2 regions of the Delftia sp. WSY_12 genome follow, and region 1 is predicted to be linked to the other one. Evidence: predicted binding sites of a transcription regulator. Region 1 holds the regulator's gene; the other holds the start of a gene.
What was found. The regulator FNR, encoded in region 1, switches genes on or off when oxygen is low (the NO sensors DNR and NnrR bind a similar motif). The targets are predictions, from matches to a motif close to TTGATNNNNATCAA.
Positions count from the first base shown of each region.

Region 2: the regulator FNR is predicted to act here: its motif matches at 1,965-1,978, upstream of ACF8LI_RS22300 (diiron oxygenase).

Region 1 covers NZ_JBICKW010000009.1:235,251-240,036, reverse strand. Annotated here, with positions in the region: gene ccoG (cytochrome c oxidase accessory protein CcoG) at 1-1,033, shown strand, start outside; gene ACF8LI_RS05340 (FixH family protein) at 1,091-1,405, shown strand; gene ACF8LI_RS05335 (hypothetical protein) at 1,588-1,875, shown strand; gene fnr (fumarate/nitrate reduction transcriptional regulator Fnr) at 1,957-2,676, opposite strand; gene hemN (oxygen-independent coproporphyrinogen III oxidase) at 2,838-4,220, shown strand; gene ACF8LI_RS05320 (sulfite exporter TauE/SafE family protein) at 4,226-4,786, shown strand, end outside.
Region 2 covers NZ_JBICKW010000038.1:93,561-98,346, forward strand. Annotated here, with positions in the region: gene ACF8LI_RS22295 (2Fe-2S iron-sulfur cluster-binding protein) at 1-978, opposite strand, end outside; gene ACF8LI_RS22300 (diiron oxygenase) at 975-1,937, opposite strand; gene ACF8LI_RS22305 (serine hydroxymethyltransferase) at 2,445-3,725, shown strand; gene ACF8LI_RS22310 (PLP-dependent aminotransferase family protein) at 3,756-4,786, opposite strand, start outside.

The DNA.
Region 1 (4,786 bases):
GCGCAAGGTCGAGGGCGACCGCAGCGCGCGCATGCGCCTGGACAAGAACGGCTGGACCTTTGAAAAGCTCTGGAAGAAGTCGCTCAAGCAGTTGCTGTGGATTGCCATTGCCCTGTGGACCGGCTTCACCTTCGTGGGCTATTTCGTGCCCATCCGCGAGCTGGGCGGCGAGCTGCTGGCGCTGCAGGGCAGCTGGCAGGTTTTCTGGGTGCTGTTCTACGGCTTCGCCACCTATGGCAACGCCGGCTACATGCGCGAGCAGGTCTGCAAGTACATGTGCCCCTATGCGCGCTTTCAGAGCGCCATGTTCGACCGCGACACCATGATCGTCAGCTACGACACGGGCCGGGGCGAGCCGCGCGCGCCGCGCACCAAGAAGGTGGACTACAAGGCCCAGGGCCTGGGCGACTGCATCGACTGCAAGATGTGCGTGCAGGTCTGCCCCGTGGGCATCGACATCCGCAACGGCCTGCAGTACGAATGCATAGGCTGCGGTCTGTGCATAGACGCCTGCAATTCCATCATGGACAAGATGGAGTATCCGCGCGGCCTCATCCGGCTGACCACGCAGAACGCCATGGCCGGCCTGTGGCGGCGGGCCCAGGTGCTGCGCCGCATCTTCCGTCCGCGCGTGCTGGTCTACTCGGCCGTGCTGATCGGCCTGAGCATGGCCATGATCGTGAGCCTGGCGCTGCGCCAGTCGGTCAAGGTCGACGTGATACGCGACCGGGCATCGCTGTCGCGCATCGTCGCGGGCGGCAAGCTGGAAAATGTCTACCGCCTGCAGATCATGAATGCCACCGAGCAGGCCCAGCGCTACCGCATCAGCGCCCATGGCCTCGACGGGCTGGGGCTGGCGTCCGAGCAGGAGGTCGAGGTCGGCCCGGCCGAGACGCGCGGCATTGCGGCGCGGCTGCAGATTCCCTACGGTTCCGCCGAGCCGGGCTCGCACACAGTATTCTTCGATATCGATGCCGTGCATTCAGGCGCGGGACGCGCGTCCGAAAAGGCCGTCTTCCTGGTGCCCCGGTGATATGTCTGGCCGGTGCCGCCCAGGCTGCGCCGGCTGTTTGAAAGAAAGAGGTTATCCATGTCTTCCAGTCCCGCAGTCTCCGCGCCCGCCACGGCCCCTTCGCATCCGGACGCCGGCAAGCCCTGGTGGAAGTTCGCCCATGTCTGGCTCGTGGTGGCCGGCCCGGCCGCCGTCGTGGTGGCTGGCGTGGTCACGGCCGTCATTGCGATCAATGGCGCCGATCCCGTGATCGATCCTGACTATTACCGCAATGGCATCACCATCAACGAGCGTGCCGATGGCGTGCGTGAAGTGCCCAAGAGCCTGGCGCCCGCGGTCACCGGCCGCAACCACGCGGCCACGCCCGCGCAGGACCATCCCACGGACCGCTGAACGCAGGAAAATGCCGTGCACAAGGCCGCAGTCGCGGCCTTTTTTGCATGGTGGATGGCATCTCCAGCATGCGCGAGGGCCAAGGGTTTCCTACAGGCAGTGCAGGGTGCGCAGGGCTTGGCACGGTGCGAGGGCGGCGCGCACAATGAAAGCCACCCCTCGACAGCTCAAGGAGATCGCTGATGTTGGCCCAACGCTGGATGTGGATTGCCTGGCCGGCCTTTCTGGCCGCCGCCGTGATGGAGATGCTGGTATTCGCCTTCGTGGACCCGCTGGAGCTGCACTGGCTCGGCGACCTGGGCTGGTCGCGGCAGGGAATCTACACGCTGGCCTTCTTCGCCTTCTGGGGTGTGACCATGCTGTCCAGCCTCATGACCACCATGCTGGGACGCTCCACGCACGATCTCAACGACGGCGTGGTCTCCGAGCCGGACCCAAATCTGGCCATGCAGGGCCTGGGGCGCGATTGAACCTGCGTGCACTGCAATGGCAATGAACAAGGCCCGCGATCGCGGGCCTTGTTCATTGCCGGGGGGCGGGGTCTTGCGGCCTCACTGGCACTGCTGGCTGTTGACGATGCGCTTGAGCGCGTCCGTGTCCAGGATGCGCAGATGGCGCTGGCGCACCTCGATGATGTTTTCCTCGGCAAACTTCGAGAAGGTGCGGCTCACCGTCTCCAGCTTCAGGCCCAGGTAGCTGCCGATTTCCTCGCGCGTCATGCGCAGCACCAGTTCCGACTTGGAAAAGCCCCGGGCGTGCAGGCGCTGCACCAGGTTGAGCACGAAGGCGGCCAGGCGCTCCTCGGCACGCATGCTGCCCAGCAGCAGCATCACGCCATGCTCGCGCACGATCTCGCGGCTCATGACCTTGTGCACATGGTTTTGCAGGGCCGTGACCTCGCGCGACAGGTCCTCCAGCTTGTCGAAGGGCATGACGCAGACCTCGGCGTCTTCCAGCGCGACCGCATCGCAGGTGTGGTGGTCGTTGACGATGCCATCCAGGCCGATGATCTCGCCGGCCATCTGAAAGCCCGTGACCTGGTCGCGCCCGTCCTCGGTGGCCACGCAGGTCTTGAAGAAGCCCGTGCGGATGGCGTACAGCGAGGTGAAGGACTCACCGTTGCGAAACAGCAGGCCGCCGCGCTTGACCTTGCGGCGCGTGGCCACGATGTCGTCGATGCGCTGCATCTGCTCGGCATCCAGGCCCATGGGCATGCACAGCTCGCGCAGGTTGCAATTGGAACAGGATGCTTTGATGGTCTGAAGGTTCATGGAGTAAACATCAGCGGCGCAGCAGTGCGCCGGCGGTGACCTCGTGGATGGCGATGAGTTGGATCAAATTGTCGCAGCACTGCCGCGAACAACTCTTGATATGAGTCAAGGACGCGGCCAATGGGCTGCGGCACAGTGGACGACATTAGAGGAAAAAACCCATGACCGCTGTCACCCCAGAGCTGCTGCGTCGCTTCGACGTACCGGGGCCCCGATACACCTCGTTCCCCACGGCCGATCGTTTCGTGGAGGCTTTCGGTGCTGAAGACTATATCCTGGCACTTGAGCACCGCAAATCGAGTACCGCAGCGCGGGCCATGCCTTTGTCGCTGTATGTGCATGTGCCGTTCTGCGAGTCGCTGTGCTACTACTGCGCCTGCAACAAGATCGTGACGCGCCACCACGATCGCGCGGCCGTCTACCTGGACTACCTGGCGCGCGAGATGGCCTTGCACACGGCCCATTGCGGCAAGGGCCAGGCCGTCAGCCAGTTGCACCTGGGCGGCGGCACGCCCACCTTCTTCTCGGACGATGAGCTGCGCACGCTGATGGCCCTGCTGCGCGAGCATTTCAAGCTGGAGCCGGGCGGCGAATACTCCATCGAGGTCGATCCGCGCACCGTCAGCGTCGAACGCCTGGCCGTGCTCAAGGAGCTGGGCTTCAACCGCCTGAGCTTCGGCGTGCAGGACTTCGACGAACAGGTGCAGATCGCCGTGCACCGCGTGCAGCCGGCCGAGCAGGTGTTCGCGCTGGTGGCAGCCGCACGGCAGCTGGGCTTTGCCTCCATCAACGTGGACCTGATCTACGGCCTGCCCAAGCAGACGCCCGAGTCCTTCGAGCGCACGCTGGCCCAGGTCAATGCGCTGCGGCCCGACCGCATCGCGCTCTATGCCTATGCCCACCTGCCCGAGCGCTTCAAGCCGCAGCGGCGCATCGCGGCCGAGGACCTGCCCCAGGGCGCCGACAAGCTGGCCATGCTCTCGCGCTCCATCGCGGCCTTCATGGACGGCGGCTATGTCTACGTGGGCATGGACCACTTCGCCTTGCCCGAGGACGCGCTGGCCGTGGCCAAGCGCCAGGGCCGGCTGCATCGCAACTTCCAGGGCTACAGCACCCAGCCCGACTGCGACCTGATTGCGCTGGGCGTGTCGGCCATCGGCAAGGTGGGGGCCAGCTACAGCCAGAACGCCAAGACGCTGGAGGAGTACTACGACGCCATCGACGCCGGCCACCTGCCCGTGGTGCGCGGCCTGGCACTGTCGCGCGATGATCTGGTGCGGCGCGCCGTCATCATGGCCATCATGTGCCAGGGCGCCGTGCTGTTCGAGCCCATGGAGCAGGCCTGGCTGCTGGGCTTTCGCGAGTATTTCGCCCCCGAGCTGGCGGCGCTTCAGGACCTGCAGGCCAAGGGGCTGGTGCAGATCAGCGACGAGGGATTCCAGGTCACGCCCATGGGCTGGTACTTCGTGCGTGGCGTGGCCATGCTGTTTGACCGATATCTGCAGGCCGACAAGAACCGGGCGCGGTTTTCGAGGATCATCTAGGCCCCATGCTGTTGTCGCTGCTCTGGACCGCTTTGATCATGGGGCTCGTCGGCGGGCCCCATTGCCTTGCCATGTGCGCCGCGCCCTGCGGCGTGGTCACGGGCGGGGCGGGGCAGGGCACGGTACAGGGTGGTGGGCAGGTGGTCGCCGTCCATGGACTGCAAAGCCGGCTGTGGCTGCGCACGGCGCTGTTCCATGGCGGGCGGCTGGCCGGCTATGCCAGCCTGGGCGCTGCCTCGGCGCTGGCCATGGAAAGCCTGTCCTGGCTCACCAGCCAGACCACGGCGCTGCAGCCGTTCTGGACGCTGACCCATGTCGCCGTGATGGCCTGGGGCCTGGCCATGATGGTGCAGGCCCGCCAGCCCGCCTGGCTGGAGTCTGCGGGCCGCGCCGCCTGGCGGCGCGTGCAGCCCTGGGTGTCCGCCCCTGGCGGCACGCTGGCGGCGGGCTATGCCTGGGCGCTCATGCCCTGCGGACTGCTGTATTCGGCCGTGCTGGTCGCCGCGCTCAGCGGTGGCCCCTTGCAGGGCGCATCGGCCATGGCGGCCTTTGGCGTGGGCAGCGGG
Region 2 (4,786 bases), on a different contig from region 1:
GTCCGCCTCCAGCCGTGAACTGCCTCCCGTGATGCGGATGCGGCAGCTGCCGCAGATGCCGGCCCGGCACTGGCTGCGGATGGCAATGCCCACGCCTTCCAGGATCTCCAGCAGGCTTTTGCCGGACGCGGCTTCGACAATCTGCCCGCTGTGCGCGATCTGCAGCTGGCATGCCTGCGCGGTCTCGCCTGGCTGGGCGGTGGATGCGGCAGGCGGCGTGAAGGCCTCGATGTGCTGTATGGCACCGGGAAAGCAGGCCCGCGCATGCTCGCGAAAGGTCTGCGCAAAGGCGTGGCCGCCACAGATGACGACGGCCTGGGGCTGGCCCAGCGCCAGCAGGGACTGCTGCGAGGGGCGGCCCGGCACGAAGGGGCCGTGGGCGGCAATGTCTTCACGCGTGATGTGGATACGCAGGTCGAACCAGGGGGCCGTTTCGCACAGCTGCTGCAGCTCCTGCAGGAACGGAATGTCGGCCATGCGCGCAAAGCACAGCAGCAGCGTGGTGCGGGGCACGCGCTGGCCCTGCTGGCGCAGCCGGTCCAGTTCGCGCAGCAGCGCCAGCGGCAAGGTCAGGCCGATGCCGCCGGCCAGCATGACCAGGGAGTCCAGGCCCAGCACCAGGTCGGCCGTGATGTCGCCGGCCACGCCGCCCAGCGGCAGCGTGGAGCCTGCGCGCAGCACCGCATGCATGTGGTCGGAGACGCTGCCCCGGCCCGAGCTTTTGACGGCAATGTCGAACTGGCCGGCGCCGTCGTGCTCGCTGCAGGGCTCGTAGCGGGTGATGGAGTACAGGCGCTGCTGCATGGTGCCACTGGCGTCGGCATGCTCGATGGCCACATGCCGGCCGGGCCGCAGGCCGCCGAGGAATTGCGCCGAGGCGCCCTGCACGCGCAGGGTGTAGACCATGACGCCGCCCGCCTCTGCCCGTGCAGCGGCGCAGCGCGCGAGCATGCTGCCTGCCTGGAGGGCGGCGCTCATGCCTGCATCTCCTCGAGGACCGACGACACCAGCGCCACGCTGCCGCCCAGGTTGCGGCCCGCCAGGCCGATGCGGTCGATCAGGCTTTGCACCGAGTCGGTGTAGACGCCGATCTCGTTGCTGTCGCCCACGTCGTGCAGGATGTCGCGCGCATGCGGCATGCCGACCATGGTGAAGACGGTGGACCAGGCGCCCAGTTCGTTGTTGGCGAACATCTGCACGGTCTTGAGGATGATGGAGCGCAGGTAGCTGCGCTCGCGGTTGCTCAGGCCCTGGACGATGTCGGTGGCCACCGAGCTGAAGACGCTGGAGTGGCTCCATTCGTCCACGGCGTGGGTGCGCGTGACCTCGTGGCAGATGGGCTGGATGCTGCGGTCCTCGGCCATGGTCTTGAGGTAGTCGGTGATCAGGGTCTCGCTGGCGCAGGCAATGGCGAAGCGCGCCAGGCGGCGCTCCCATTCCGCGCCGCACTGCGCCAGCACGCCGTTGCGCCAGCCGACGAGGTTGAAGTCCGCGTAGTCCAGCGGCGCCAGGCCGCGCATCTCGTAGATGTAGTTGCAGGCCATGATGGACATGCGGGTGTGCAGGGCCTCGTCCAGCAGGGCCTGGGACATGACGTCCTGCAGCAGCGCACGGTTGGCGCTGGGCGGCGGGGTCTTGATGATGTCCTCGCAGGCCGGCGTGACCACGTTGCACTCGATGTAGATGGTCTTGAGGTTGTAGATGCCCCAGGCGTAGGACAGGCATTGGTCGCGCAGGTGCTGTGGCGCCTCCACCCATGCCTGGTGATCGCGAAACGGCAGCAGCGAGGCGGTGAAGTCCTGCCGGGCGGGGTCGAACGCCAAGCCGCAGTAATCAGGCAGGTCCTGATTCACGGCCGCTCTTGACTTCCAGAGCAGGGACAGCTTTTTGAGCGCATCGCGCACGGCGTCATCTGTCCGAGAGATATCGAGATTCATTTTTCAACTCCGTGTGATTGAACTTGATTGATCTGAGTCAAATCGCCTATTCCCTCCCCCCGCTTTCTCCATCTGCCGCAATCACCAATGGCGACGCAAATGGCACCGCAAATGGCACTGCAATTGACGCTGCAGATGGCAGATACGTTGTCATGGATTTCTTCACTCTGTCATATTCCACCTTGAATCAATCTGCCCGACTGCAGATTGCGGATGATTCCTGGCGGTATTGGATCTCATGACTTTCAACGTCTGGCGGCGAATTCTATGGAGAGAGCGTGGATTCAAACAGACCTATTTTCGTCAATGAACCAGACCGCTTTTTTCAACGGTTTACATTGGCATGCCACCTTAATTGGTCTGCTCACCCGCTCAAACATGGTCGGAATCAAGGCCGCTGCACTTTGTAGACTGCCCATTACCGATGCGTCCTGGTTTCCAAATCCTTCCATAACCCGGGCGCTGCCGATTCCCGTGCTTCAGCGCCTCCAAGACAGCCAATGCGACATGGACGATTTATCGCTCCCCAGAATCAATTCCCTGGAACTCCAACACGCGGACAGCGAGGCCTGGGACGCCATAGCGGCCGAGCGGACACGGCAGGCGCGTTCGATTGAATTGATTGCCTCTGAAAACTTCGTGAGCCGCGCGGTGATGGAGGCGCAGGGCTCGGTGCTGACCAACAAATACGCCGAGGGCTATCCGGGCGTGCGCTACTACGGCGGCTGCGCCAATGCCGATGCCGTGGAGAACCTGGCCATTGCGCGTGCCAAGGCGCTGTTCGGCTGCGCGCACGCCAACGTGCAGCCGCACTCGGGCAGCCAGGCCAACCAGGGCGTGTACCTGGCGTTCCTGGAGCCCGGCGACAAGATCATGGGGCTGGACCTGCGCTCGGGCGGGCACCTGACGCATGGCTCCAGCGTGAGCGTGTCGGGCAAGTGGTTCCAGTCCATCAGCTACGAGGTGGACGCCCGCTCCCAACTCATCGACATGGACCAGGTGCGGCGCATTGCGCTGAAGGAGCGGCCCAGGCTCATCATTGCCGGAGGCTCGGCCTATTCACGGCAGATGGACTGGGCCGAGTTCCGGCGCATTGCCGACCGGGTGGGCGCCATCTTCATGGCCGACATCGCGCACGTGGCGGGGCTGGTGGCCGCGGGCGTGTTCCCCTCGCCCGTGGAGCACGCCCATGTGACCACGACCACCACGCACAAGACGCTGCGCGGGCCGCGCGGCGGCATGATCCTCTCGGCCGACGCCGAGATCGCCAGGCGCATAGACGCCGCCGTGTTTCCGGGCCTGCAGTCCGGGCCGCTGATGCATGTGGTGGCGGCCAAGGCGGTGGCGCTGGGCGAGGCGCTCAAGCCCGCCTTCCGTACCTATGCGCGGGCCGTGGTGGACAACGCCCGCGTGCTGTGCGACCGGCTGTCGCAGGGCGGGCTGTCCGTGGTGTCCGCAGGCACGGACTGCCATCTGGGCGTGATCGACCTGCGCCCCTGGGAGCTGACGGGCAAGGCCGCCGAAACGGCGCTGGAGCAGATCGGCATCACGGTCAACAAGAACGCCGTGCCCGGCGATGGCGCGCGGCCACTGGTGACCTCGGGCATCCGCGTGGGCAGCGCGGCCTGCACCACGCGCGGCATGGGCGCCGACGAGTTCCGCGAGATCGGCGACATGATTCTTGCCACGCTGGGCGGCATACGCAGCGGCACCATGAACGCGCGCACGCTCAAGTCCATCCACGAAGGCGTGTCCGACCTGACCGCGCGCTTTCCCCTGCCCTACTGAGGCATGCAGCGTCCGGCTTCTCCCAACCTGTCAGGGTTTTCGCAGCGCGTTGGCCAGGCGCAGCACGGCGGCCTCGATCTCGTAGGCCGTGAGCGAGGCATAGCCCAGCAGCCAGCCCGCCTGCCGCTGCTCGCCCGCGTACAGGCGGCTGAGCCCCTGCAGCAGCACGCCGGCCGCGGCGGCGCGGCGGATGGTGTCTTCCTCGGACCAGCCGGGCTCCAGCAGGCAGGGCACCTGCATGCCGCCCTGGGGCCTTGGCGCGGTGACGATGCCGGCCAGGTGCCTGCCTATGGATTCGAGGATGACCTCGCGCCGCCCCGCATACAGCTTGCGCATGGCCCGCACGTGGGAGTTGTAGTGGCCGTCCTCCATGAAGCGCGCCAGCGTCAGCTGCTGGATCTGGGGCGTGTGCCCGTCCATGATGCTGCGCGCCTGGACAAAGGCGCGCACCAGCTCCTGCGGCAAGGCCATGTAGCCCATGCGCAGGCCCGGGTACAGGGTCTTGCCGAAGGTGCCGATGTAGATGGTGCGCGCGTGCTTGTCCAGGCCTTGCACGCAGGCGGTGGGCATGCCGTCGTAGTGGAATTCGCTGTCGTAGTCGTCCTCGATGATCCAGCGCCCGCGCTCGAATGCCCAGCGGATCAGGTCCAGCCGCCGCTCCAGCTGCATGGTGACGCCCGTGGGGTACTGGTGCGATGGCGTGACATAGACGCAGGTGGCGCCGCTGCGGTCGGCGTGCAGCAGGTCGGTGCGAATGCCTTGCGCGTCCACGTCGATGGGCAGGACCTTGGCCTCGGCCGACTCGAAGGCCTTGCGGGCGCCGAAGTAGCCCGGGTTCTCCAGCAGGATGGGCCGGCCCGCATCCACCAGCAGCTGCGCGCACAGGAACAGCGCCTGCCGCGTGCTGCTGAGCACCACGATCTGCCCGGCCTCCACCTTGGCGCCGCGCTCCAGGTTGAGGTAGGTGGCAATGGCCTTGCGCAGCGGCTCGGCGCCCTGCGGGTCGCCGTGCAGCAGGACGCTGGCCCGGTAGTCCTTGAGCGCCTGCCGCTGCAGCCGCT